DNA from 4 places in the Brevibacillus sp. LEMMJ03 genome. Region 2 is predicted to be linked to each of the others. Evidence: riboswitches for the same ligand, from Rfam matches in the RefSeq annotation. Region 2 holds a riboswitch; each other region holds the start of a gene.
The links. A riboswitch is a leader RNA that binds a small molecule or an ion and turns the genes downstream of it on or off. The one in region 2 is predicted to bind S-adenosylmethionine.
Positions count from the first base shown of each region.

Region 1 (7,161 bases), on a different contig from region 2:
GACATGGGCTGCACGACGGTGAGCCCCAGCAGCGGACTGGCCGCGAACAGGAGCATTGCTGTCCATCTGGATCGGGCGTCGGGCAGCAGTTTTTGGGCCAACAGGTAAAACGGAATCTGGGAGAGCGCTCCGCACCAGACGGACAAGAGCGTCAGCGCGCGAACCGGCTCTTCCGCGAACGGCAGGAACAGATGGCCGGCGAGGATGTACAGCGGATAGCCGGGAAAGTGGGGCTGCATGTTGAAGATGTCGTACCGCTGGAGCGCGAGGGCAAAATCAACGGCGTCCCAGCTTTCCGCGTACACCCCGGCAAACGGGAGGCGGAGGGCCCAGACGGCCGCTGTCAAGAAAGTCAGGATGATGGCATTTCGAAAAAACGGCATGTCGGACACCCCCTCCTTCTGCCTGGGGTCTCGGTACTGCTCAGTGGCGGAACGCCACATGCCGCGGCTTTGATCCGCGGCATGCTGCCGGGTGCTGTCCCGACGGATCGCTGCCGCCACTCACGCCGCCGGCGGCTGATGGGCTGCGTCCTCCTTTTGCCGCTGCTGCCGGACCGACCGCCAGCGGATGAGGAAAACGATGACGAGGTAGTACAGCCAGTACGCGGCGAACTCCTCCACCGACGGATTGTGCGTATAGCCGAGCAGCGCTTTGAGGAAAATGCCTACCTGACCGCTCAGCAGCGGAGCGGTTCCGTAATCGCGGATGTAGTGCTGTTCGTCGACCGGATGCTCCGGCAGGATGGAGACGATGTTGTACACTTCCCCGATGTCTCCGGCCGGCGTGCGGTAGACGCTGCCGATCAGCCCCAGGTCCTGCATGACGCCGACGCCTTGGGCGAACAGGCCGGCGGCGATGATCAGGATGATCACCTTGGTGACGGTAAAAAAGGTGCGCAGCGGCAATTTTTTGCTGCTGTTGAAAAAGAGATACGACAGCACACAGGCCAGCCCCAATCCGGCCAGCGCTCCCCAGCTTGTCAGCGCCTTTTGGATGTCCCCGCCGCTGATTGCCGCAAAGAAGAAGACGGTCTCCACGCCTTCCCTCAGCGTCACGAGAAAGGAGTGGACGATCAGGTTGGCTGCGCTGCCCGCCGTCAGGATCTTGTCCAGCCTGCTGTGCATGTCGCTTCGCATGTCTTTTTGCTGGCCGGACATCCACACCGCCATGTGCGTCAACAGCAGGGAGGAAGCGAACAGCATGCCGATCCGCATGTAGTTTTCGCTCGCCATCATGCGGAAGTCGGTAAGCACGATTTGAAACAGGAGAGCGACGAGAAAACTGGCGAAAAGAGCCAAACCGGCGCCGGCCCACACCCATTTGTTCCACTGGCGGGCGCCGACGCGGGTGAGATAGGTGACGATAATGCCGATGATCAGCAGGGCTTCGAAAGCTTCCCGCAGGGTGATGAGAAACGCCTGTATGTCCATGGGTACCTCCCCCTTCTACGACGGAGAGAGACCTCCCCGCGCGGAAGAGGTCGCTCCCGTTTTTTCGATATGGACGGTTAGATCCATTTCTTTCGTTTGGCGAGCCAGAACAAGCTGCCGAAAACGATGATCAGGCCGCCCATGAGAGAAGCGGTGACCACCGGATTTACCTTGGACGGAGCCGGTTTGGCGCCTTCTCCGGCGGGCGCCGGGTTCGCGGTCGGGCCGTCTGTCTGTCCGCCGGCGGAATGGGCAGACGACTGTGCGGCCGGTTCTCCCTGTCCGGGAGATTGTTCCGGGGCCTGTGCGGCGGGGGAAACGGCCGACTGCCCAGGAAGGCTGCCGGACGTCGGCGTTTGTTGGCCGGCAGGGGACGAACCGCCTGCCGTCGTTTTCGTGCCGGCCGGAGAGGCCGTTCCCCCTTTCCACGGAAACAGCGGCTGGAGCGTGGAGCGAATCAGTTTGGTCTGCTTCAGGAACTCGTTCTTGTCGGAAGGCACGGTCCCCACGCCGAACAGGCCGGGATTGCCCAGCGCGGCCAGCGCTTTGTCGAAAGCGGCGAACGCCGTTTTAGAAGCGCTGTCACTGATGTACGGGGCGAGCACGTTGAGGGTCCCTCTGCCTTTTGCCAAAAGCAGCTTTGCCTTGGCGTAGTCGTCAAACTGCTGCTCGGCGTTTGTCAACCGGCGGTCGATGTTCTTCACCAGCAGCGCTTTGTAGTTGTGCAGGACGAGATCCTTGTTTTGTTGAGAAAAGTTCGCTTCCAGCGTCTGGGCGGTCTGTTGGCCAAACTCCAGGGCGATCTCGTTTTTGCGGCTGAGAAACGCCTGGTGGGCGCCGTTCCAGTCTTCCGGAGTCTGTTCCAGCTTGGCCGCGATCTCCTTGAAGCTCTCCGCGAGGTCTTCCTTGTTCGGGTCGCCGTAGGAATAGGCGAAGGCGGATGCGGGCAGAAGCAGCGCCAGAAACAGGGCGAGCAAGAGGCGCAGCGGCACGGAGCCTCCTCCTTTCTATCATTAATATAATGATAATCATTATCAAAACGATCTCCTCTCCTGATAATAAAGGGGCATCCCGTACGCGTCAATAAAGATTTTCATTCTCGATGAAAGGAGCACATGCCGTTCCATCCGTTTTTGGAAGTTGCTTACAGTCGCGAATATTTCTGAAAAACTCCCAAAAACGGGATTGACGGAGCCGCCGGCTTCGATGTATGATGTCCTCATCATCAAAAGCATAGTGGAAAACTTGGAATTACACATGCCTTCTTATCCAGAGCAGGCTGAGGGACTGGCCCGATGACGCCCGGCAACCGACTGTCAAGAGCATGCGGCTCTTGCGGCACGGTGCTAACTCCTGCAGGAATGTTTCCTGAGAGATGAGAGGTGAGCGAGCGAACCGCGCCTCTTTCCTCAGGGAAAGAGGCGTTTGTTTTTTCCGGTTTTTCCGTCCATGCCATCATTTTTCACGCACTCATACGGGGGGATGTACCAGATGAAAACGATGAAAAAATGGATGACAGCCAGTCTCGTCGCGGCCCTTTTGCTGACGGGCTGCACCAGTGAACAGCCGCCGGCGCCGTCTGCCCAGTCCGCCACGTCACAGTCGTCCCAGCCGGCGGCCGCGCCGCAGCAGCCGGCAGCCGCATCACCGGCGGCGTCTACCTCGGCGGCCATTCCGGCGGCAGTGGACAAACCGTTGAAAATCGCTCTGGTCAGCGAGTTCTCCATCGGGACGTTTTCCGCCCAGTACCTGCAGGGAGTCAAAGAGCAGGTGAGCAAATTCGGCGGCGAGCTGGTCGTCTACAACGCGGACGGCGACCTGGGCAAAATGGCGGCCCACCTCGACACCGCGGTCAACCAAAAAGTGGACGGGATCCTGATCAACCACGGCCGTGCGGAAGCGCTGCAGCCGGGCGTGGAGCGGGCGGTCAAGGCGGGGATTCCCGTCGTCGCGTTCGACAACGACCTGGACCAGGTGGACGGCGTCACCGTGATTGACCAGGACGACTACAGCCTGGCCTGGCAGGGGCTGAAAAACCTGGCCCAATCCATCGACGGGAAAGGCAACATCGTCTACATCTGGGTGGGCGGTTTTGCGCCGATGGAAAAGCGCAACCGCGTCTACGAGATTTTTCTCAAGCGCTACCCCAACATCAAGGAGATCGCCCGCTTCGGTTCGGCCACCCCGAACACGGCGCTGGACACCCAGGCGCAGATGGATGCGATCCTGAAAAAGTACCCGAACAAAGGCGACATCGCTGCCGTGTGGGCGCCGTGGGACGAATTCGCCAAAGGGGCTACGCGGGCGATCAAGGCGGCGGGACGGACGGAGATCAAGGTGTTCGGCATCGACTTGTCCGACGAAGACCTGCAGCTCATCCAGGAGAAGGACAGCCCGTGGAAAGCGTCGGCGGCGACCGATCCGGCCGACATCGGACGGGTGCAGAGCCGCTTCCTCTACCAAAAGATCGCCGGCGAACACACGCCCAAGTACTTCTCGCTCGATCCGCATCTGGTCAGCCAGGACAAACTGCCGGACAAACCGGTCAACATGTCCGAACTGGCTCAATACGTGAGCGGATGGGGACGTAGCGACGCCGCCGTCTCGCCGTGGATGGCCGCGCTGGAGGCTAAGCACAAGTGACAGGAACGGACAGATCAGGGAGGGATGCGAGATGACGGCCTCCATTTTGGAAATGAAGGGGATCGTCAAGCAGTACGGCGGGGTGTACGCCCTGCGCGGGGTGGATTTCACCGTGCGCGGCGGGGAGGTGCACGCCATCCTCGGGGCCAACGGGGCGGGCAAAAGCACGCTGGTGAAAATTCTCTCCGGCGCGGAGCAGGCGACTGCCGGCAGCATTCTGATCGACGGCCGCGAGCTTGCGGTCGCCGAACCGCGGGATGCCAAGCGGGCCGGCATCCACCTCGTGCAGCAGGAAGTGGACACGGGGCTGATTCCCTCCCTGAGCGTCGCGGAAAACATTCTCCTGGACCAATCCGTCTCCGCCGGCGGCTGGTGGCATTCGCCGAAGCGGACGGTGGAGCGGGCCCGACAGATTCTCAGCCGGTGCGGTTTTTCCCTGCCGCTTAAGGCAAAGGCGGAGGAGCTGACGCTGGCGGAAAAGCAGTTGGTGCTGCTGGCCCGCGCCGTGTCCCAGGACGTCCGCTTCGTCATCTTTGACGAGCCGACCGCGCCGCTCAGCCTGACGGAAGCGGCGGCGCTGTTCGAGCTGATCGCCAGCCTGAAGGCGGCCGGGTTGGGGATCGTCTACATCTCCCACCGGCTGCCGGAGGTGTTCGCCATCGCCGACCGCATCACCGTGCTGCGGGACGGCAGTCGGGTGTGGGAAAAGCGGACGGACCAGACCAGTCCGGAAGAAGCGGTGTCGGCGATGCTGGGCCGAAGCGAAGCCAATCGGGCGGACGACCGGACGGGGCGAGCAGGCGAAGTGCTGCTGGAAGCGAGAGAGCTGCGGATCGGCCACAAGGTGAAGCGGTTTGACGTCCAGGTGCGGCAGGGGGAGATCGTCGCCGTGGTGGGACTGGTGGGCGCCGGCAAGACGGAGGTGTCCCGCGCCCTGTTCGGCGCTGACCGGCTGGACGGCGGCGAGATCCGGCTGCGAGGACGGACCCTGCGCCTCCGCCATCCCGGTGAGGCGATCCAGAACGGCATCGCGCTGATTCCCGAAGAGCGGCGGCTGCAGGGCATTCTGGTGGAGGAGCCGGTGAAGCACAACCTGACGCTGGCCCACCTGCGGGCGTTTGCGCGGGGAGGCTTTCTTTCGGACAGGGCGGAGCGCGAGGCGGCCCAGTCCCTCGTGGAGCGGCTGGGCATCAAGACGGCCGGGCTGGACCAGCGGACGGGCAGCCTGTCCGGCGGCAACCAGCAGAAAGTGGCGATCGGCAAGTGGCTGTTGACCACGGCCAGCGTTTTCCTCTTCGACGAGCCGACCAAGGGCGTGGACATCGGCGCCAAGCAGGAGATTTTCCGCTTGATCAGGGAACTCGCGGACGAGGGCAGGGGCATCTTGTACTTTTCCAGCGAGATTGACGAAGCGCTGGCGCTGGCCGATCGCCTGATCGTGCTGGAAAACGGCCGGACCGCCGCGGAATGGAGCCGGAGCGAATGGACGGAAGGACGGATCACGGCCGAGACGGTGATGTTTTACATGAGTGGAGGGAATCATCATGGAAGCAGTGCTGCAGGGTGAAAAAACAAAACAGACGCGGGGTTCGCTGGCGCAGCGGTACGGTGCGCTCCTGGCCATTCTGGCCGTGATCGCGTTTTTCAGCATCGTCAACGAAAACTTTCTCAGCTACGCCAATCTGGTGGACATCCTGCGCTCCATTTCCATCGTGACGCTGGTGGCGATCGGGGTCACCTTTTCCCTGATCGTGGGCGGCTTTGACCTGTCCGTCGGTTCGACGGTCAGCGTGGCGACGGTGCTCTCCGCCTCGCTCATGGTGTGGTACCGGCAGGAACTGCTGGTGGCGGTGGCCGTTCCGCTCCTGGCCGGTCTGGTGATCGGGCTGATCAACGCGCTTTTGGTGGTCAAGGTGCGGATTCCGGACATTCTGGCGACGCTCGTGTCGCTGTACGTCTTTCAAGGCATTCACCTCAGCTACACGCAGGGCTTTTCCATCTACAACAACATGCCGATGGCCGACGGCACGTCCGCTCCCGGCATCATCATTCCGTCGTTTCTCTTCATCGGCCAGGGGGAAATGTGGGGCATCCCCGTCCCTGTCATCCTGATGGCGCTGGCCGTCGCCGGCGTGCACGTGTTTCTCAACTACACCCGTTTCGGACGGATGCTGTACGTCACCGGCGGCAATCTGGAAGCGGCCCGCCTCTCCGGCGTCCCGGTCAACAAGTACCGCACGCTGGCCTACATGCTGTCGGCGCTGTTCGCCTCCATCGGGGGAATCGTGCTGACGGCGCGGATCGGCACCGGCCAGGTGATGGCGGGATCGCCGCTGTTAATGGACGCCGTGGCCGCTGCGTTTATCGGGTTTTCCATCTTCGGGCAGGGCAAGCCCAACGCGTTCGGCACCTTTTGCGGCGCCATCCTGATGGGGGTATTGATGAACGGGCTGACGATGATGAACGTGCCGTATTACGCCCAGGACATCGTCAAGGGCCTGGTGCTGGCGGGAGCGCTGACGCTTACCTATCTGCCCAGGCTGAAAAAATAGGCGGGCGGCTGGCGGGCCGCTGCTGTCAGGGAAGCCGTTCTTTTTCCGCGGATGCGGCGGGAAAAGAATGGCTTTTTTTCTGGTTGTTGTAACATTTTCCCGTCTGTTTCGTTTGAATGGAGCGGAGGTGGATGATGAAACGGGAGACATGGGCGGATCTGTTCGCCGCGTACCAAAATCCCCTGTACCGGTACCTGTACCGCATGTGCGGCTCGCGGGAGGTGGCGGAAGAACTGCTGCAGGAGACGTTCTACCGGGCCATGCTCTCTTTCACGCTGCGCGATGCCAAGGCAGTCCGGGCCTGCTGTACAAGGTGGCGCGCCACCTCTACATTGACTGGCTGCGCCGACAGACGGCGGAAAGGAAAATGGTAGACAGCATCTGTCGACTCGTTGCGCGAGGGTATGCCGGGGGCGATCCGGAAACGGCGTACGAACAAAAGGAAGCAGCGCAAACCGTGGAGAGGATCATGCGGCAGCTGCCCGAGCGGATGAGGACGATCCTGTATTTGCGGGAGATTGAGGGGTTCTCCT
Region 1 is NZ_VKJN01000003.1:140,844-148,004, forward strand. Features, by position in the region: gene FOI68_RS05375 (DUF2723 domain-containing protein) at 1-383, opposite strand, end outside; gene FOI68_RS05380 (FTR1 family iron permease) at 504-1,433, opposite strand; gene FOI68_RS05385 (hypothetical protein) at 1,511-2,425, opposite strand; SAM riboswitch class I at 2,696-2,815, shown strand; gene FOI68_RS05390 (sugar ABC transporter substrate-binding protein) at 2,934-4,076, shown strand; gene FOI68_RS05395 (sugar ABC transporter ATP-binding protein) at 4,108-5,643, shown strand; gene FOI68_RS05400 (ABC transporter permease) at 5,621-6,628, shown strand; gene FOI68_RS23900 (RNA polymerase sigma factor) at 6,760-7,002, shown strand; gene FOI68_RS05405 (RNA polymerase sigma factor) at 6,942-7,161, shown strand, end outside.
Region 1: another riboswitch for S-adenosylmethionine. It lies ahead of FOI68_RS05390 (sugar ABC transporter substrate-binding protein); the one in region 2 lies ahead of metK (methionine adenosyltransferase).

Region 2 (7,161 bases):
GGAGATGCGGTAGCCCGCGTCCACTACACGCTGGAAAACTTGAAGGTGGAAGCCAAGGGCAGTCGGATCTGGGCGTTTGAAATCCCGGCGACGTCGATCAAGAAAGAAGGCGTGAAAGCCGCCGATTGTACCGCTTTCATCCCCAAGGCCAAACAGCAGAAAAAAGAGCAGGCTGCATCCGAAACCTCGCAGCCGAAGGGCTTTTTGCAATAACGGAACGTTTCAGGGAGACCCCCTTTTGCCGCGGCGGAAGGGGGTTCTGCCGTTTGCCGGGTATGTCGTCAGCGTTCCAAGAATTGGATTGACAGGGTTGCGTTTCGTCCATTTATTCCGCTATGCTAGATAGATAGAATGAAGAGAGAAGGGCATGTGACCCGCCACTACCTGCATTCCTTGTGTTTCGCCGGCATGCGGAAACAGGGGAGGAAGGACTGTCATTTTCATGAGGAGAGTTATCATATTGGGGCTTGTGGTCGCCATCGGACTGACAGCCGCTTTCGCGAACGTCAGAGCCGCTGCGGCGGCCGGAATTACATCGGACCGGTACATAAACAACCAGACCCACCTGAAGCAGATCAAGGCGGACCAGGCGTGGAAAACGGTGAACAGCAACAATTCCATCATCATCGCCGTCTTGGATACAGGGGTGGATGCCAACCATCCCGATTTGAAAGGGAATGTGCTGCCGGGGATCAACCTGGTGAATCCGGGCAAGTCTCCCTATGACGACAGCGCAAACGGACACGGCACGGCGGTGGCAGGCATCATCGCGGCCAGGGGAAACAACGGCATCGGGGTGTCCGGGGTGCTGTGGAACGCCCGCATCCTGCCGATCAAGGTGCTGGACAAATACGGCCAGCAGGACAGTATTGACGTGGTGGCCAAGGGGATACACATGGCGCTGGATCGGGGGGCCAAGGTGATCCTCATGTCGGTCAGCAGCATGTCGTACTCCAAAGCCTTGACGGAGGCGGTCCAACGGGCGGAAGCGAGCGGAGCGGTGCTGGTGGCGGCCAGCGGCAACGAGAGCGACCGGGTCGCCTATCCGGCTGCTTATCCGACCGTCATCGCCGTCGGGGCGGTCAAAAGCAACAACGAACCGCTGTACGAGTCCAATTCGGGGCCGGAGTTGAATCTGGTGGCACCCGGCATGAACGTGTACACCACCAAGCCCGGAGGCAAATACGGCACGTTGAGCGGCACATCGGCCGCCGCTCCCCAGGTGGCCGGGGCCGCTGCGCTTGTGCTGGCACGCCATCCCGGCATGTCGCCGTTCGATGTGCGGCAGCTCCTGTACCAGACCGCCACCGATCTCGGCGAGCGCGGCTGGGACCGGCGAACGGGCTACGGCCTGCTCAATGTCTACCGGGCCGTCCGAACCAATCCCTCGACGGATTTTCACGAGCCGAACAACAGCATGGGACAAGCCAGTCCGTTTCCCATCGAGTCGCAGATTCGCGGCCGGCTCAACCCGTCCGACACGATCGACTGGTACAAGATGGATATTCCCTACGACGGAAAAGTGACGTTGAGGGGTTCTGTCACCACATCGATATCGTCCCCCATGGCCGCCACGTTTTATTCGGAGAATCGCACGCCGGTCACGTATTACATCGGCAACGGCGATACCCTGACGGTTCCGGCCAAGGCCGGACGGATGCTGATCAAACTGCAGCGAAGCGGCGGGGTTAACGCGTTTACCTACGTGCTGACCAGCTCGTTTACGATCAACCCGGACCGCTACGAGCGAAACAACAACATGGATACGGCGCGTCCGCTGGTCGGGAATCAGATCAGCGTGACCGGCAATTTTCACGAAGAAGGCGACCAGGACTGGTTTTCCTACTACGTGCGCGAGTATGGCCGGCTGAACATTACCGTTACCCCTGACACCAAGCGGATGGATCTGAACATGCGCATCGGCAAACAGGGGCAGGGATGGGAAGAGTACGACACCGGGGACCGGGACGACCCGACCGAGCGGGCGCAAAAAGAGGTGTCGCCGGGCAAGTACTACATCCGGATCAGCGAGTACTGGCGCAATCAGGTAAACGGGGAATACCGGCTGGATTTGACCTACACGCCGGTTCGCAAGGACGTCAACGAACCCAACGATACGTATCGCCAGGCGTCTCATCTGGCCAGCGGCACGCTGATGACGGGCACCTTGCCGACCCATACCGACTCGGACTGGTTCCAATTTACCGTCGATTCGGAATCCTACGTCAGCGTTCGCGCGCCGTTTGTCCCCGTGTCCAGGGGGATGCGCATCGAGATCTACGGGTCCCAAACGTTCAATTATGCGCTGGCCGCTACCGACCAGGTGGCCCAGTTGTCTGATCAGGGCAAGGAAGTCATCGGATTGAAACTCAAGCCCGGCAGGTACTACATCCGATTGAGCAGCGCGGTTTCGTTCAAATACGACGCCTACCGCCTCACGCTGCACAAGGAGAAGCTGGTGGACGGCTACCGCGACATCGCCACTCACTGGGCCCGCTCCGACATCGCCCGGCTGACTCGAAAAGGGGTCGTCAAGGGCTTTGAAAACGCCACGTTCCAGCCCAACCAGCAGGTGACGCGGGCACAGTTTGCCACCATGCTGATCCAGGCCATGCGGGCCAAAGGGCTGCCGGTGGGGTCGTACACGGGCCGCAATCCGTTCGGCGACCTGTCCAGCTCCCATTGGGCGTACCAGTCGCTCTTGAAGGCTTATCAACTGGGGATTTTGCAGGGGTACCCCAACCGGACGATCAAGCCGAACCAGCCCATCTCCCGGGCGGAGATGGCCCAGATGACAGCCCGCGCCCAGAACCTGCTCTTGTACAAGCACAGCAGGTCTTCGTACCGTGACGTATCGACCAGCCACTGGGCGTCTCCGGCCATCGAGGCGCTCACCTCCAGAGGATGGCTGAAGGGATACGGGAATCTCTTCAAGCCGCAGGGACACGCGACCCGGGCCGAGGTGGTCGTCCTGTTGGCCAGGGTCTATCAATTGTGATCTTCAGAAAAGGAGAGGACATCGAGATGAACAAAGCGACAAAAGGATTGCTTGCAGCCGCGGTAGTCGGAACGGCCATTTTTGCTTCCCAGGCGATGGCTGACGGCGGAAGCGCCGGCGTGCCGGGTTCCGCAGACGACCCGGTCGTGACGAAGAGCTACGTCGATCAGCAGATCCAACGAGCGCTGGGCAGTGGAGGCGGCAGCGGGACCAGCGGATTGACCGTGGTGGAGCTGTATCCGGGCCAGACGCTGTACGGCTTTGAAGGGACGGAATTCATCGTCCGCACCGGACAGGTGCAGGCTGTCGCCGGCGACAAGGGAGATGGTCTGACCGACATTACGGAGGGGGCGGATCTCCGTGCCGGTGCACCGGTTTCCCACAACCACCTGCTCCTGATCGCCCGCTCCGACAACCGCGGTTTGCGGCTGGACCCGAACTACGGCGGCGTGGCCTACATCATGGTGCGCGGCAAATACGAAATCCGCTAAGTGCATATTGACACCGAAGAGAAAAACCAGTATCCTATTATCCGTAATGGATACTCTTATCCAGAGCAGGCGGAGGGACTGGCCCTATGAAGCCCGGCAACCGACTTGAGCGGTGCTAACCAGCAGAACGGATATCTGTTCTGGCCGATAAGAGGTAAGGAACGCATCAAAACAAGCACCTTTTCCTCAAACGGAAAAGGTTTTTTTTTGCATGTGCCTTCGTCTGATAAGAACCTGTTTCGGCTACCACACTATTTGTATGAGTCCAAAGGAGGTCGTACACATGGCATTGCAAAAAGGTCGTCGTCTGTTCACTTCTGAATCTGTCACCGAAGGTCATCCGGATAAGATTTGTGACCAAATTTCCGACGCCATTCTGGATGCGATCCTGGCAAAGGATCCGAACGCCCGCGTGGCTTGCGAAACGTCCGTAACCACCGGTCTCGTGCTCGTGGCGGGTGAAATCACCACCAACACCTATGTGGACATTCAAAAGCTGGTGCGCGACACGATCCGCGAAATCGGCTATGACCGCGCCAAATTCGGTTTTGACGCAGACACGTGCGGCGTCATCACCGCGATCGGCGAGCAGTCTGCCGACATCGCCCTGGGTGTGGACCAGGCCCTGGAAGCGCGCGAAGGCAAGATGACCGACGAGGAAATCGAAGCGATCGGCGCCGGCGACCAAGGGTTGATGTTCGGGTTTGCCTGCAACGAAACGCCTGAACTGATGCCGCTGCCGATCAGCATGGCGCACAAGCTGGCCCGCCGCCTGACCGAAGTGCGCAAAAACGGCACGCTCAGCTATCTGCGTCCGGACGGCAAAACGCAGGTGACCGTGGAATACGAAGGCGACAAGCCGGTGCGCATCGACACCATTGTCATCTCCACCCAACATGCGCCGGAAGCGACGCTGGAACAAATCAAGAAAGACCTGATGGAACACGTCATCAAGCCGGTCGTTCCCGCTGAACTGCTGGATGACGAGACCAAGTACTTCATCAACCCGACCGGCCGTTTCGTGATCGGCGGTCCGCAGGGCGACGCCGGTTTGACCGGACGCAAAATCATCGTGGACACTTACGGCGGCTACGCTCGTCACGGCGGCGGCGCGTTCTCCGGCAAAGACCCGACAAAGGTGGACCGCTCCGGCGCATACGCAGCGCGCTACGTGGCGAAGAACATCGTCGCGGCCGGCCTGGCGGACAAGTGCGAAGTGCAGGTAGCGTACGCCATCGGTGTGGCACAGCCTGTGTCCATCAGCGTGGATACGTTCGGCACCGGCAAGATCGCCGAGGAGGAGCTGGTGAAGCTCGTCCGCAAGCACTTCGACCTGCGCCCGGCAGGGATCATCAAGCAGCTTGACCTGCGTCGTCCGATCTACAAGCAAACCGCCGCATACGGTCACTTTGGGCGTAACGACCTGAATGTGCCGTGGGAGAAGACAGACAAGGCGGAAGCGCTGAAACAGGACGCTGCCAATCTGTTGAACTAACAACCGAGTAGGGAGAGCCTAGTGTACGCACTAGGCTTTTTTTCTTGGATAGGAATGGTAATCCAGTCATAAAGGAATCCGTTCACCGGTGTCGAATCACTATGTAGGCTGTAAGGAGGGATTTTGTTGCCGAAAAGGTGGCCCTTCTTCCTTGTCATTCTGGTGTCGTTCGGTCTGGTCGTGACTGCCGGACTGCTCGGGGGTGTGCATCTTCCAAATAAGAACATGCCAAAAGTGCAACATTTTCCCCCGGTTCCTACGTCTATAAGCACAAGCGGGGAGGAAGCCGCTGCAGCGCGGGAACGAACGGCCGAAAAGGACGAAGCCGTCGTACCCAGGCAGTGGTATCGAAATCGGGTGGTGGTGCTGACCTACCACCATGTGTCGAACCAATTGAACCAACGCTATGTGATTGACCCGGACCAATTTGCCCGGCATATGGCGTTTTTGCGCGAGAATGACCTGCATCCGATTTCGCTGTCGGAGTTTTTGCGTTTTGTCGACACCGGCGTGCTGTCCACCGACAACGCCGTGCTGATTACGTTTGACGATGGATACGAGAGTTACTACACGCATGCGTTTCCCGTGCTGCGCCGGTACCAGTTTCCATCCGTCAATTTTGCCATAGCAGGTCGGCTGCGGGACACCGTGGAGCGCAAGCGAGAAAATATGACGACACCGTTGACTCGCCAACAGATAAAAGAAATGCTCGTTTCCGGGCTGGTGGATATCGGCTCACACACTTACAGTCTGCATGAACAGGCCGCCAGCAGCGAATGGGGAGAATGGGGGCCAAAGACCGCTCCCGTATACATGGAGGATGTGCAGCGCCTGGAAGACGAGCAGGAATACCGGAACCGATTGTACGTTGACTTTACCATGTCCCGCGTCGGCCTGAGCGATCTGGTGGGCCGACCGGTGGATACCATATCCTTGCCGTTCGGCTTTTTCAATGACATCGTTCTGCAGACAGCCCAACAAGCCGGCTACCGTTACGTGTTCAACTCCAATCCGGGAGTGGTGACACCCGGCGTCAATCCGCTGGCCATCCCGCGCTTTGACGTCGGTTTGCGCGAGATGGATACTGCCCAACTCCACCAGCTATTTACGAAAGCGAAAAACGGATTTGAAGGAGAGCAGGAATGAATCAGGCAATCAGCATCAGCATGTTGGATGGAGTGATTAAACGAACGATTGAGACGGTGGAGGCAAGCAAGGCGCAAATCTTTGAGATTTCGGAACATGCACGCCAGCAGGGCAATGCGTTAAAGCTGGAATTGCATGAATTGCGACAAGAAATTTCCAAAGTGATACAAAAGGTGGACGCGCTGGAGCTCGCCTACCGCAAGTCGCGCAACCGGCTGGTGCTGGTGAGCCGCAACTTCCACACCTATACGGAAGAAGACATCCGCATCGCGTACGAGGAAGCGAGCCGCATCCAGGTGGAGCTGTCCATTTTCCGGGAACGGGAAAACAACCTGAAGCGCAGGCGCAATGATCTGGAGCGGCAGCTTCGCAATCTGGAGGAGACGATCGAGCGGGCGGAAAAGCTGGTCACGCAGATGGGGGTTGTGCTCGGGTACCTGACCGGCGACTTGAGCAAGGTCGACGAAGCGCTGGAGACGGCCAAGCAGCATCAGATGATGGGGTTGAAGATCATTCAGGCCCAGGAGGAAGAACGGAAGCGCGTCGCGCGCGAAATTCACGACGGTCCGGCCCAATCGATGGCCAACGTGGTGCTGCGCTCGGAAATCGTGGAGAAGATGCTGAAAAACGACCGCATCCTGGAAGCGCAGATGGAACTGTACGAACTGAAAGAGATGGTCCGCATGAGCTTGGCCGATGTTAGGCGGATCATTTTTGACCTGCGGCCGATGGCGCTGGACGATTTGGGGCTGGTGCCCACGCTGCAGAAATACATTCAAACCTACGAGGAGCGAACGCACGTCTCCGTCGACCTGGTCGTGTTTGGCGTGGAGCAGCCGCTCAAGAGCTCCGTCAAAGCCGCCATCTTCCGTCTGGTACAGGAGTGCCTGAACAACGTGGAAAAGCATGCGGGGGCCAGCACGGTCCAGGTGAAACTCGAGTTCTTGGAGGATTCGCTGGTTCTCGTTGTCAAAGATGACGGGGTCGGCTTTGACGTAGACAAGCGCACAGCCAAAGGAGGGTCCTTTGGG
Region 2 is NZ_VKJN01000013.1:21,135-28,295, forward strand. Features, by position in the region: gene FOI68_RS16455 (SLAP domain-containing protein) at 1-213, shown strand, start outside; gene FOI68_RS16460 (S8 family peptidase) at 443-2,998, shown strand; gene FOI68_RS16465 (hypothetical protein) at 3,025-3,489, shown strand; SAM riboswitch class I at 3,543-3,643, shown strand; gene metK (methionine adenosyltransferase) at 3,773-4,984, shown strand; gene FOI68_RS16475 (polysaccharide deacetylase family protein) at 5,111-6,130, shown strand; gene FOI68_RS16480 (sensor histidine kinase) at 6,127-7,161, shown strand, end outside.

Region 3 (7,161 bases), on a different contig from region 2:
CCTTGCCTTTGTATTCGGCGAGCGTTTTCTCCTCGCCCGTGACGGTCGTCACCGAAAAATCGTAGATGCTCATGGGAATCCCACCTCGATTGGCTCGTCTTGTTCCTGTGTCCACTATACCATTGGCAGAAAAAGGTTTCCAGCCATTTCGCTACAGTTGTTTCAGAATCGTCAGTTCTTCCTCGGCGAGGATAATCTGCTGCAGCGATTCCGTTCCGTTTCGCACGGTGCTTTGCAGGACGCGGACCACGCCGTCCTGATTTTGCACGACAATCGTTCGCACTTCGCCCAGACCGCTCTTTCGCACCGAGTCGTACATGGTGCTGTAGGCGAACCGTTCCTGCAGGAATTGCACGCTGGCCATCGCTTGCGTATGCTTCACCCGTTTCCCTCCCGCTCTGCTGAATGGTCACTACTTAATAGGTAAGCGGACTGATCGTGCTTTATGATACGATTTGCCGCTGCGGGCGGGGGTTTATCCGTTTTGACAGGGCACGGGCCAACTGATAAAGTTAAATGGACAGATTTTATCGTGGGAGTGAAACCAGATTGAAAATCGGATGCCATATCAGCGTCGGCAGGGGACTGGAACAAGCGGTCCTGCGCGCCATTGAGCTGGGGGCGGAATCGCTGCAGGTGTTTACGAAAAACCCGCGCGGTCTGCGCCCGAAAAAAATTGACTACCAGGACGCGACCAAAGGGGTGGACCTGCTGCAAAAGCACGATCTCACCCTGGTCTGCCACACCCCGTACATCACCAACCTGTCCACGCCCAAGCCGGACCTGCAGGAAGTGACGATTCGTTCGATTTTGGAAGATTTGCATATTGCCGAAGCCTACGGGTCGGTCGGCGCCGTGGTGCACTGCGGCAAGCACGTCGGCGAGGGGGAGGAATACGGGACAAAACGGATGGTGGAGACGTTGGACCTGATTCTCGAGCAGTACGACGGCCCGGTCAAGCTCCTGCTGGAAAACACGGCAGGCCAAGGCTCCGAACTGGGACTGACGATCCGGGATCTGATGGAGATTCGCGCCGCCACCCGTTTCCCCGAGAAAATCGGGTTCTGCTTCGACACCTGCCACGCCTTTGCCGCCGGGCAGTGGAGAGGGGAGACGTTTGACGAACTGCTGGAAGAGATGGAGCGGACAGGCTATCTGGAGCACCTGGTGGCGATCCACTTCAACGACAGCAAGGCGCCTTTCGCCAGCCGGAAGGACCGCCACGAAAAAATCGGCAAAGGGGAGATTGGCAGCGAAGCGCTGGCCAAATTCCTGGTGAGCGACAAGCTCCAGCACCTGCCTGTTGTTCTGGAAACCCCCGTGGAAGACGAGCGGGAGTACGCAGACGAGATGGTGTACCTGCACGAACTGCGCCGCGAGGGCCTGGCCGCTGCGGGGCAGGAGGGGTGACGCATGGAGTGGCTTGAGCTTGCTTCCACCTATGCGCCTGCCGCACCGGACCAGTTGTCGGCGTACGACAGCTTTCGCTTGTGGGCGGACCACAACCGCACCTGGATCATCTTTGTCCAGTTGATCATCGTTTACTATCTCGGGTTTGCCACCCGCTGGCGCATGCCCATTCTGAAAACGCTCCTGCTGTATGTGCTGCTCTTTATGGGCGCGCTGATTTTCGCCATTCTGGACGTGCAGCTCCCGGTGAAAAGCGCACTCCTGGTCGCCATCGCCATTCTGGTGATCGTCAAGGTGCGGATCAAGCCGGGGGAACGCGAGAGTAAGTGAGGGAGCAGCCGTGAAGCGGGAGGACGCGCTCTACAACTGGCTGCAGATTCAAATCGTCGCCGACGCGCGGCCGGACGACCGATCCGCTCTGGATACGGCCGCGTTTTTCGCGGACATCCTGAGGGACGACCACCAGGCGCAGGAATGGGAGTATCGCCGCGAAGGGGACTGGTACGTGGTCCGCTGCGTCTTCGCCCACGAAGTGTGGGAACGCCGCTATCCCGCAGAAGAAGCGGAATCGCTGCTGGCTGCGATCGAAAACGAACCCAGGTATAACGAGTAGAATATGCACGGGGCTCCGCCGAGCCGGATGAACGGGCGGGGCCGCGTGACCATTATCCCCGTCTCTTCGACAGAGGCGGGGTTTTTGTGTCTTTCGTCCCAATATGGCGAAAGCGTCCCCGTTTTTGGCCGTTTTTGCAACCTTTGCAAGGAACCCCCCGTCTGTTAGGGTGTCCAAGGCAAGCAATACGTAGAAAGGAGAAGGCATCATGAAGAAAATGGGAACCAAGCCCGTATTGGCAGTCGTGACTGCCGCGGCGCTCATCGGGGGAGTGACACCGCTCCTGGCCGACGCGAGCACCCTCGGAACCGAAACAAGCGGCACCAAAGTTGTCATGAACGATGAAAGCAAACAAGTCACCCGATACAATCTGAAAGAGCTGGCGGCAAACGATCCGGCGACCTTGAACATGCTGCTGAAAACGCAGGCCGACCACCTGTATCTGGTCGTAAAAGAGATCGGTCTGGACGCCAAAATGCAGACGTACATCGAGGAGCATCCGGAAGAGTGGGAGCGCGTCTACCGCGAACACTACGCCGACATTTACCTGGAAGTCCGCTTTGACGTCAACAATCAAGGCTTCGTCAGCGTGAAGCCCGAGACCCACAACCAAACCACGTACATCAAAGGGAAAGTGTCCGACAATGTGACCAAAGTGGTCGTCGACAAGCCGAACGGCGGCACGATCGAAGTCGTTCCCACCGCGGAGGATACGTTCACCGTCAGCTTTTCCGCTATCGTAAGCGCCACGCCGCAGTACGCGACGGTCAAGGCGTACGTGGGCGACAAGCTGGTGGAAACCCGCAAGCTGCAGGTAAACACGGGAACCGCCGTGGAGACCGACGTGCTGATTCACGCCTTGGCGCTGTTGGATGGGAACAAACAGGAACTGAAAGTAAACGGCATCATCAGCCAGGAAGCGGACAAGGTGGTCGTGAAGTACGACGGCAAAACCAAAGAGGCGGACGTGAAAAAGCTGTGGAAAGGCGTCGGCTCTTACTCCGTCACCCTGAAGGGCGTACAGGCCGGCAAAGGCAAGGCGCTGGTCGAAGCCTACAAGGCCGGAAAGAAAATCGATTCCGAATCGGTGGAGCTGAAGGTAATCAACGCCGCTGACAGCGACAAGCCGCACAGCTACCGCATCGAGGGAACCGCTTCGATTAATGCAAAAGAGAAACAGATTCGCGTGAAAGGAAGCATTGACGGCCTCGACGATGAGGGCGGCAAGGGCAAGGTGAAGCTGTACGTCGTGGCGCCGGACGGCAAAAAGCACGAGGTAAAGGTGGATGACGACGAGTTTGAGGTGAAACTGAGCTACAAAAACCGCTCCTACAACGCGAAAGCGGTACACCTCGAGCTGTACCTGGACGGCAAGCTCGTGGCCCAAGCCGACATTCCGCACAAAACGCCGGTCAACGGCGATGACGACGAGGAAGGCAAGGGGGAAGGCAAGGACAAGGATAAGCATCCGAAAGGCAACGCCTACGGCTATTGGAAAAAGCACGGCCATGACGACGAGGACAACCATGGCGGCAAGAACAACCATAAAGACGGCGACGACCGCGACGAGGACGATGACGAGTAAGGCTTACGGCCGATAGGCTTGCACGTAATCGATCAACTGGCGGATGTAATCGCCGATGATCGGGACGGACAGGAACTGGCTGAGGAAGGAGCCGAGCAACGCCAGGACAATGGCCGTGCCGATCGTCAATCCCAGGCCCCGGGCAAGACCTGCGAGGAAGTTGATCCACAGCAGCTTGCTCGGGGCCGTATAGTTTTGAATCACGTCGGCCAGACGGATATCCTCCAGAAAGAGGGCGATTTTGTCCATCCGTTCGTTCAGTTTGCGCACTTCCTGAAGCTCTGCCAGCAGTTCGTCGATCTTGGCCAGCAAGCGGTCGGTGGGGGATGGGGGCATGCGGCTCTCCTCCTGTCTCGCGATCGTTCCCATTACGTATCAGTGTAGGAAAAAAACGGTGGAGAATCAAGGCGCCGGACGGAAAGGTTTGCCTATCGCCAGGCGGGTGGGTACAATAGACGTACATTCCCTTTTCAAGGAGGCATCGGAATGGCTGAAACCGTTTCCCAAACGCTTTCGGAGGAACTGTTCGCGCTTTTGCAGCAGGAGCGTTTTCTCACACTCGGGACCATCGACCACGAGACCGGCGCTCCGTCGCTCAGTTCCCTTTCCTGGACGTTTGCGCCGACGCCGCAGTTGATCCGTTTCGCGGTAGACAACCGCTCCCGCATTTTGGCCAACATTGCCAAGGAACCGCAGGTGGTGTTGCATTTGATCGGGGCTGGTTCCTCCTATGCCATCAACGGCAGGGCGACGATCAAAACGGAGCGGATGGAGAATGTTCCGCTGAAGCTGGCCATGGTGGAAGTGGCCATCGAGGCGGTTCGCGACGTGATGTTCTACGGCTCCCGCATCTCGGTCGAGCCCCAATATGAAAAGACGTACGACAAAAATGCGGCGGCCAAGCTGGACAACCAGGTGATGACCGCATTAAGGAACGCACAGTGATCGGGTACCAACGAGATGGAAAAACGGGTTGACAGGTACTTCCGATTCCGGTAGTATAAGGTCAACCAAAAGCAAATTGCATAGCAAACTTCTTATCCAGAGAGGCGGAGGGACTGGCCCGATGATGCCCGGCAACCAATCACCTGTGTACAGGGGGATACTGGTGCTAATTCCTGCAGAGTGTAAACGCTCTGAAAGATGAGAAGGATTTGCTTACGTGAGCGTAAACAAAGCCTTCTTTTCAGAGAAAAGAGGGCTTTTTTCATTGCCCTCGGCCAATTCGTTGGAGGGAGAGATCCACATGCATCTGGAGACAAAATTGGTACAGGCGGGCGTCGCCAAAGACGAACGGACCGGAGCGGTCAGCTTTCCCGTCTACTACGCCACCGCGTATCGCCATCCCGCCCTCGGTCAGAGCACGGGATACGATTACACGCGCACGGCCAACCCGACCCGGACGGTGCTGGAGCAGGCGATTGCCGAAGCGGAAGGGGGAGACGCCGGGTTTGCCTGCGCTTCGGGCATGGCGGCGGTTCACACGGTCATGGGGCTGTTCTCCCAGGGAGATCACCTGGTCGTATCGCTCGATCTGTACGGCGGGACGTACCGGTTGTTCGAGCAGGTGCTCTCACGCTACGGGCTTCGCTTCAGCTACGTCGACCTGCGCGACGTGAAGAACTTGGAAGAAGCGATTCGCCCAGAGACGCGGGCTGTCTTTGTGGAAACGCCGACCAATCCCCTGATGCAGATCACCGACATCGCGGCGGTGGCGGAGGTGGCCAAGCGGAACGGGCTGTTGACCATTGTGGACAACACGTTCATGACGCCCTACTGTCAGCGGCCGCTGGGGTTGGGGGCCGACCTGGTGCTACACAGCGCGACCAAATACCTCGGCGGACACAACGACGTCCTCGCCGGACTGATCGTCACAAAGGGCGAGGAGTTGTCCGAAAAGATCCGGTTTTTGCACAATTCCATCGGAGCGGTGCTGGGTCCCCAGGACTGTTGGCTGCTGCTGCGGGGGATGAAGACCCTGGCCCTGCGGATGGAACGCCATCAGGCAAACGCCTATGCGATTGCGCAGAAACTGCGGGAACACCCTGCCGTGACGGACGTCTTTTATCCCGGCTTGGCGGAGCACCCCGGTTACGAGGTGCAGCGCAGGCAGGCCAGCGGGTTCAGCGGGATGGTCTCGTTCCGCCTCCGCTCGGCTGATCAGGTGGCGCCGTTTCTGGAGCGGCTGCGGATCGTCTCGTTTGCGGAAAGCCTGGGCGGCGTGGAGTCGCTGTGCACCTATCCGGCGACGCAGACCCATGCCGACATCCCGCAGGAGATCCGCGAGTACGTGGGCGTGTGCGACCGGCTGCTGCGGCTGTCGGTCGGGATCGAACATCCCGACGACCTGATCGCCGATGTGTGTCAGGCGCTGGATGCCAGTCTCGCAGTGGCGGGAGGGAGTGTACGATGAACTTTGCCACCAAACTGCTGCACGGCACCAGTTGTATTGACCCGGTGACAGGGGCGGCCTCGGTGCCCATTTATCAGGCGTCCACCTTTCATCAGGCCGATCTGGACCGGCCCGGAGTCTACGATTACGCTCGTTCGGGCAATCCCACCCGGCATGCCCTGGAAGAGGCGATCGCCGTTCTGGAGGGAGGAGAGCGCGGATTCGCCTTTGCTTCCGGTATGGCGGCCATCTCCAGCGTGTTCATGCTGTTCTCCGCCGGGGATCACGTCGTGGTGGCGGAGGACGTGTACGGCGGCACCTACCGCTTCTTGACCAAGGTTCTTTCCCGCATGGGGATCACCGTCAGCTTTGTCGATACCACCTCGCTGGAGCAGGTGGAAGCGGCCATCCGTCCCGAGACCAAGGGCATCTACCTGGAAACCCCGTCCAACCCGACGCTGAAAGTGACGGACATCGCCGCTGTCTGCGCGCTGGCGAAACAGCGGGGACTGCTCGTGATCGTAGACAATACGTTCATGACGCCGTACTATCAGCGGCCGCTGGAGTTGGGCGCGGACGTGGTGATCCACAGCGCGACCAAGTTCATCGGCGGCCACAGCGACGTCGTGGCGGGGTTGGCCGTGACCAGGGAGGCGGCGTTGGGCGAGCAGCTCTACATGATCCAAAACGGCATGGGAGCGATCCTCGGCGTGCAGGATTCCTGGCTGGTGCTGCGCGGGTTGAAGTCCTTGAAAGCGCGCCTGGACGTCAGCACGCAGACGGCGGAAAAGCTGGCCCGTTGGCTTTCCACACACCCGGCGGTCAGCCGCGTCTACTACACCGGATTGCCGGAACACGACGGACATGACCTGCAAAACCGGCAGGCGAGCGGACACGGGGCCGTCCTCTCCTTTGACGTGGGCAGCCGCGAGCGGGCCAAAGCGCTGTTTGACCGCGTCAGGCTGCCGATCGTCGCCGTCAGTCTGGGCGCGGTAGAGACGATTCTTTCCTATCCGGCGATGATGTCCCATGCCGCCATGCCGCCTGCGGAGCGGGCACGGCGGGGAATCACGGACGGACTGATCCGCCTCTCCGCGGGGCTGGAGGACGCCGGCGACCTGCTTCAGGACCTGGGGCAGGCGTTGGACGCGCTCGGACCCG
Region 3 is NZ_VKJN01000011.1:109,811-116,971, forward strand. Features, by position in the region: gene FOI68_RS15175 (glutathione peroxidase) at 1-73, opposite strand, end outside; gene FOI68_RS15180 (hypothetical protein) at 152-382, opposite strand; gene FOI68_RS15185 (deoxyribonuclease IV) at 550-1,410, shown strand; gene FOI68_RS15190 (YlaH-like family protein) at 1,414-1,740, shown strand; gene FOI68_RS15195 (hypothetical protein) at 1,751-2,023, shown strand; gene FOI68_RS15200 (hypothetical protein) at 2,232-3,608, shown strand; gene FOI68_RS15205 (DUF5665 domain-containing protein) at 3,612-3,944, opposite strand; gene FOI68_RS15210 (pyridoxamine 5'-phosphate oxidase family protein) at 4,095-4,553, shown strand; SAM riboswitch class I at 4,643-4,758, shown strand; gene FOI68_RS15215 (aminotransferase class I/II-fold pyridoxal phosphate-dependent enzyme) at 4,855-6,021, shown strand; gene FOI68_RS15220 (trans-sulfuration enzyme family protein) at 6,018-7,161, shown strand, end outside.
Region 3: another riboswitch for S-adenosylmethionine. It lies ahead of FOI68_RS15215 (aminotransferase class I/II-fold pyridoxal phosphate-dependent enzyme); the one in region 2 lies ahead of metK (methionine adenosyltransferase).

Region 4 (7,161 bases), on a different contig from region 2:
CCGGATGGGCCAGATCGGCGTCGTAGGGGGTGTCGGTGGTGCCCACGTACGTCTTCCCCGCGCGCGGGATGGCAAACGCCATGCGACCGTCCGGCGTGTCGAAATACACGGCCTGACGCAGCGGAAAGCGCTTCCGGTCAAAGACGATGTGCACCCCTTTGGTGTGAAAGAGCCGCTTGCCCTGCCGGGAGCCGTCTTTTTCGCGCAGTTCGTCCACCCACGGTCCGGCGGCGTTGACCACTTGTTTTGCGCGGATGGCAAACGTCTCCCCGCTGATCCGATCGACGGCCTGCACGCCAACGACCCTGCCGTTTTCGTACAGGAACGCCTCCGCCTTCACGTAGTTGACCGGCACCGCGCCGCGGGCCGCCGCCTCTTTGATCACTTCCAGCGTCAGGCGGGCGTCGTCCGTCTTGTACTCCACGTAGTAGCCGCCCGCTTTCAGCTTCTCTTTGCGCAAGAGCGGCTCCATCCTGAGCGTCTCCTCCCGGCTGAGCATCCGCCGCCGCTCGCTCCGTTTCACTCCCGCCAGCCAGTCGTACAGGTACAGGCCGACGGATGTGGCCAGCCGCCCGTACGTCCCGCCCTCGATCAGCGGCAGCAGCATCCACTCCGGCTGGGTGACGTGCGGCGCGTTTTCGTAGACGATCGCCCGCTCTCTGCCCACCTCGGCGACGAGGCGAAACTCCAACTGCTTCAGGTAGCGCAGCCCGCCGTGAACCAGTTTGGTGGAGCGGGAACTGGTCCCCGCAGCAAAGTCCTGCATCTCGATCAGCCCCGTTTGGATGCCCCTCGCCTGGGCGTCCAGCGCAATCCCCGCGCCGGTAATGCCGCCGCCGATCACCAGCAGGTCTAGCTCTGCCGTTTTGAGCCGCGCCAGGTGTTCCGCTCGTTTCATCACGCATCACTCCCCCTTCTACTTTATCGGTGATTCAACCCGAACAGTCCGGAAAAAACACAAACGACCACCAATCCCTCCTTGCCCGCAAAGAAGGATCAGTGGTCGACTCCGATTCTCAGACCATCCGTATGACCTTGTTGCGTTCAGTATACCACGTCCGGCCGCTTATTTGAAGGCCATCGCCGCCCGCACGGCTTTTTTCCAGCCGGCGTACAGCCCGTTTCGCCGTTCCTCGCTCATCTTCACGTCGAAGGCGCCGTCCACGTTCCAGTTGGCGGCGATCTCCTGCCTGTCTTTCCAGAAGCCCACCGCCAAACCGGCCAGATAGGCCGCTCCCAGGGCGGTCGTCTCGTTTACCTGCGGACGTTCCACCGGCACGCCCAACAGGTCGCTCTGGAACTGCATCAGGAAGTCGTTCTTCACCGCGCCGCCGTCCACGCGCAGCTTTTTCAGCGTGATGCCGGAGTCGGCCTCCATCGCGGTGAGCACGTCTTTCGTCTGGTAAGCCAGCGATTCCAGCGTGGCGCGGATGAAGTGCTCCTTGCTGGTGCCCCGCGTCAGGCCGAAGACGGCGCCGCGCACGTCGCTGTCCCAATACGGCGTGCCCAGGCCGACGAACGCCGGCACCACGTAGACGCCCTCGGTCGATTCCACGCGGCTGGCGTACGCTTCGCTGTCCGCCGCCGATTTCAGCATGCGCAGGCCGTCGCGCAGCCACTGGATGGCGGAACCGGCGACAAAAATGCTTCCTTCCAGCGCATACTCCACTTTGCCGTCGATGCCCCAGGCGATCGTGGTCAACAGGCCGTGTTCGGAGCGCACCGGTCTTTCCCCGGTGTTCATCAGCATGAAGCAGCCGGTGCCGTAGGTGTTTTTCGCCATGCCTTCCTCAAAGCACGCCTGGCCGAACAGGGCGGCCTGCTGGTCCCCCGCCGCCCCGGAGATGGGCGCTTCCACGCCGAAGAAGAGGTCTTTGTCGGTATGCGCGTAGATTTCCGAGCTGGAGCGCACTTCGGGGAGCATCACTTTCGGCACGGTGAGGTGCTCCAGCAGTTCGTCGTCCCAGCGCAGGTCGAAAATGTTGTACATCAGCGTGCGGGACGCGTTGGTGTAGTCGGTCACGTGCGCCCTGCCGCCGGAGAGCTTCCAGATCAGCCAGGTGTCGATGGTGCCGAACAAGAGCTCGCCGCGTTCCGCCCTGGCCCGTGCTCCCTCCACGTTGTCGAGGATCCACTTGACCTTGGTGCCGGAGAAGTAGGCGTCGATCAAAAGGCCGGTCCGTTCGCGAAACCGATCGTTCAGCCCCTGCGCCTTCAGCGCCTCGCAAATCTCCGCCGTCTGGCGGGACTGCCAGACGATCGCGTTGTAGACCGGCAGGCCGGTCTGTCTGTCCCAGACGACGGTCGTCTCCCGCTGGTTGGTGATGCCGATCGCGGCCACTTCCTGGGCGCTGATGTTGTGGATGGCCAGCACCTCGCCGATCACGCCGACGACGGACGACCAGATCTCCATGGCGTCGTGCTCCACCCAGCCCGGCCGGGGAAACAACTGCGTGAACTCCTTCTGGGCCGCTCCCACCATGTTCCCTTCCCGGTTGAACAAAATGGCACGGGAACTGGTCGTGCCCTGGTCGATGGCCAATACGTACCGCTTTTCCATCCGTCACATCCCCCTTCATCGTTTTCTCCCGATCCCTCGCTGCGTTAATCGGCCCGGGCCGACCGCTTAGCCGAACAAGGTCTTGAATACGAGCGCTCCCGCCGTCCCGCCGACGATCGGCCCCACGACCGGAATCCAGGCGTAGCTCCAGTCGGATGAGCCTTTGCCTGCGATTGGCAGGACGAAGTGGGCGAGGCGCGGCCCCAAATCGCGCGCCGGATTGATCGCATAGCCGGTGGTCCCGCCGAGCGACATGCCGATGGCGACGATAAAAAAGCCGACAATCAGCGGATTGAGCCCTTCGGCAAACGTGTTGCCGCCGATGGCCAGCAGGCCGAACACGAGAAAAAACGTGCCCAACCCCTCGCTGAGAACATTCGCAAACGTGTGTCGAATCGCCGGAGCCGTGCAGAATACCCCCAGTTTGGCCGCCGGGTCAGCGGTTTCTTTCCAGTGCGGCAGGTAGTACAGGTAGACGAAGACAGCCCCCAGAAACGCCCCGGCCATCTGGGCCAGGATGTACCCGGGCACGAGCTCCCAAGCGAACGATCCGATCGACGCGAGCGCGATGGTGACGGCCGGATTCAGATGGCCGCCGCTGACTCCCCCGACCGCGTAAACGGCAAAGGCGACGGCAAAGCCCCAGCCCATGGTAATCACGATCCATCCGCCGTCTTGCGCCTTGGACTTGTTCAGCACGACGCCCGCCACGACGCCGTCCCCGAGAATCACCAGCATCATGGTCCCGATCAGTTCCGCCCAATACGCCGACATCATGTTCCCCCACTCTCTTCTTTTTTATGATGAGACCGGACCGGCTCCCCCCTTTTCGCCGTTCACCTCCCTGGAAGAAAACAGAAAATCCACCTATCAACCACTGCTTAAGCCCACAGGAACTTAAACACTAGAGAAATAGGTGGATCTCCTGATCTCATCCGACGTATGACCTTCTGGAATCAATCATAAGCGGACGTGAAAGCGTTGTCAACCACTTTTTTACAGTTGTTTCCACAGGTTTCGATCGGAGGTGGTGACGGCGATGGCTCCCGCCGCCAGAGCGCTCTCGATCTCCTCCCAGGTGCGGATAAACCCGCCGACGATGATCGGAATCCGGATCTGCTCACGAATTTCCGTAATGATGTGCGGCATGACCCCCGGCAGGACTTCCACGAAATCGGGTTTCGTCTGCTCGAGGATTTTGTAGCTTGTCTCCAGCGCGCCGGAGTCCAGCAAAAACAGGCGCTGCACCGTGACCAAGCCCTTCTTTTTGACGGTCGTGATCACCTGCGAACGGGTGGAAATGACGCCGGCCGGCTTGATCTCCTGGCAGAGAAACAGCGCGCCGTGCTCGTCGTTTTTCAACCCCTGCACCAGATCGGCGTGCAGCCACAGCTTTTTTCCGTGCCGGCGCGCCAGGTCGGCGATGCTTTTCAGTTGACAGATATGGCTCTCCAGCAGAATGATCGTGTCGTACCGGCTTTCCAGGACGCGCTCAAACTCCTTCATGTGGCGAATGGCCGGCAGAATGGTTTGCGAACCCAGCATGATGTGTCCTCATCCCCTTGAAGAAGAAGTGCTCCGCTTCTATCATGCCAAAAAATCCCGGCGAATGCGATGGGGAGTTGGACGCTTGTTTACCAACCCGCAGTCCCTTCGACGGCACCACGATCGTCGGCCGCCTCCAGCACGGGGTACAACCGCGCCTGCAGGCCGAAGTCCCGTCCCAAGAGCTCCGCGTGCTCCTCCCTGAGTCCGGCGGCGAGCAAGCCCACGCGCAGGACGCTGCCCGGATCGTACTGGACGGTAAGCCTGCGGACGGCGACTCCCGCCCGTTCGAGGAACAGCAGCACCTGCTCCGGCGTCACGCGGGCCGCTGTCCCTTCCAGAAAACAGAAGTCGAGGCTGGATGAGAGCCGGCTGGACGGGACCGCCGCCGGCCGTTCCCGCCAGGCGGGATGAGGCGTAAACGGCTGGGTCAGCAAGAAGGCCAGATCCTCCACGACCGCGCTGGCTGTCGGCAGTTCGCCCGCCCCTTTGCCGGTGAACAAAAGGTCGCCGACGAGGCTGCCCTCCACCTGGACGGCATTGTACGCATCCCGGATGCGCGCCAGCGGATGCCCCAGCGGCACCAGCGTCGGCCGCACGGACAGGTGCAGACCGCCGTCTTCCCGGCGCGCTTGCGCCAGCAGTTTGATCCGGTACCCCAGCTCTTTCGCCAGCCGGATGTGGCCCTGCGAGAGGTCGGCAATCCCCTGCCGCTCGATGGCGGAGAGGGGCAGCGACTCACCGAACACGAGCTGCGCCAGAATGTACAGCTTGTACAGGGCGTCCCAGCCTTCCACGTCGGCGCGCGGATCGGCCTCCGCATAACCCAGCTCCTGCGCCCGCTTCAACACGTCCGCGTAGGGGAGCTGCGCCTCCTCCATCTGCGACAGGATGAAGTTGGTCGTTCCGTTGAGGATGCCGCGCACTTCCGTAATGTCGTTGGTCCTGAGGAACTGGCGCAGCACGCCGAGGATGGGAATCCCCCCGGCGACGCTGGCTTCGTAGGCGAGATGGACGCCGTGCCGGTTGGCCAGTTCCACCAGCTCCGCGCCGCGCTTGGCCAGCAGTTCCTTGTTGGCCGTCACCACATGGCAGCCCTTTTGGATCAGCGCCCGCACGTAGTCGTAGGTCGGCTCCACGCCGCCCATCACTTCCACGACGATGTCCACGTCGCTTTCCAGAACGTCGGCAAACCGCGTCGTCAACAGCGACGGCTCCACCTGCACGGCCCGCTGCTTCCGCGTGTCGCGCACCAGCGCCTTGACGATTTCGATGCGCCTGCCCAGCCGGGCCGACAGCTTCTCCTGCTGCGCGCGGATCGTCTTGACCACCCCGCCGCCTACCGTTCCCAATCCCAACAAGCCCACTTTTACCACGCTCATGTTTCTCCCACCCCGTTTTTTGTCTTGTACAACACGAAAAAACCTTCTTCCGATTCGAAGAAGGCTTGTGTGCATTGCGCCCGAGCCTCCTTCTCATCTCTCAAGACACGCGTGTCTTGCAGGAATTGGCACCTTGTCACATATCGCGTGACGGTTGCCGGGCTTCATCGGGCCAGTCCCTCCACCTCTCTGGATAAGAAAGAAGTCCTATGAAGTTCAGGAACAGAAGAATGAAAAAGCCTTCTCCGACAAGAAGAAGGCCTGCATCCGTATCAAACGAACCCGCTTCTTATCTGTCAAGACCTCTGTCTTGCAGGAATTGGCACCTGGTCACGCACCTCGTGACGGTTGCCGGGCTTCATCGGGCCAGTCCCTCCGCCGCTCTGGATAAGAACAGTGTTTACCTGTTGGGTATCATTGTAAAGAATGCCAGGTTGTTCGTCAACAAGAATCTGGCAGACGGCGCCGCGTGCGGCACGCGCGAACGTCACAGCGTACATTCGAGATAGGCGTAACGTGCGGCAGTGACGAACCCCAGTTTTTCATAAACAGCGACCGCCGGCCGGTTCTCCTCAAACACACACAAGTACACGTGCGGCGATTTCTCCCGTGCCAGCCGGCAAATGTCCGACGTGATCCGCGTTCCCCATCCTCTGTTTTGGTGGGCTGGCGAAGTGCCGATATTGCCAATCTCCACATAGCGCTCGTGAAAAATGTGAAACCCGGCCATCGACATGAGGTCGCCGGCAGGGGAAAACAAACCGATATGAGGTGTTTCCGTCAGTTCTTCCTCTCGAAAGCTGATCATGCCGACTTCGCTCGCGAGTTTGTTGACCGCATCGAGATGGGACTTGTCGAGAAAGCGGTAATCGCTTTTGGGCAAAAGAAGAGTCGTGTCGCGCCATCTCATCAGCAGCATGGTCTTTCTGGACTGAATGTGGGGAATGGCAAGGCGGGACAGGCATTCTTCCGATACGGTGATGACTCCGCTCACCGCTTCTTGCGTCGGAAGTCGTAACGCTTCCTTGAATGCCCCGATCATCTCTTCGGCAGAATGCTCCGTGCCCGCCCATGCATGGAAGGTGAACGCGTGGAACGGCAAGCCCTTCAGATAGGTTCCGACCAGGCAAATCTCTTCGTTTCGTGTCTGCGCAAGCGCGATGCATCTGTCCGCCCGCAGAAAGAGGTTGCTGTACAGGATGTACGCTTCTTCCACGCACAAGCGCTCCAGCAGGGCGGAACGTTCCTGTTCTGTGATCGAACGGATCATGTCGTCTCCTCCGCGAAAAAGGGGGTCTTTGTTTCCTCTCTCTATTCTACTGTTTTGCGCGGCCGCCGGCACGTTTGTTTCTACCGGTTCGCTTCTTCCACAGTCAGACGTGTTGGGGTGGTTCCCCTTCTCTTTATACGCAAAGAAAGAGGGGTTTCCCTTGGCAGCAGGGAATTGGATATGATTCCCTATATTACGAAAGGAGTGCTCCTCATGGCACGTGTCGTCCTGTTCGAATTAAGCAGCCAAAACCCCGAGCGAGCCGTTCAGTTTTATTCTACCGTCTTCGGCTGGAACGTCGCGGAGCCGCGGTGGGGTCCGGATTTTTTCTCCCCTGTTGAGCGCATGGGACGTTCGGGCCGATGAATACACATGTACTATCCCCTGCGCGGCTCGGCGCGCCC
Region 4 is NZ_VKJN01000008.1:178,809-185,969, forward strand. Features, by position in the region: gene FOI68_RS12460 (glycerol-3-phosphate dehydrogenase/oxidase) at 1-898, opposite strand, end outside; gene glpK (glycerol kinase GlpK) at 1,067-2,560, opposite strand; gene FOI68_RS12470 (MIP/aquaporin family protein) at 2,627-3,334, opposite strand; gene FOI68_RS12475 (glycerol-3-phosphate responsive antiterminator) at 3,557-4,108, opposite strand; gene FOI68_RS12480 (homoserine dehydrogenase) at 4,195-5,487, opposite strand; SAM riboswitch class I at 5,578-5,687, opposite strand; SAM riboswitch class I at 5,774-5,881, opposite strand; gene FOI68_RS12485 (GNAT family N-acetyltransferase) at 5,975-6,757, opposite strand.
Region 4: another riboswitch for S-adenosylmethionine. It lies ahead of FOI68_RS12480 (homoserine dehydrogenase); the one in region 2 lies ahead of metK (methionine adenosyltransferase).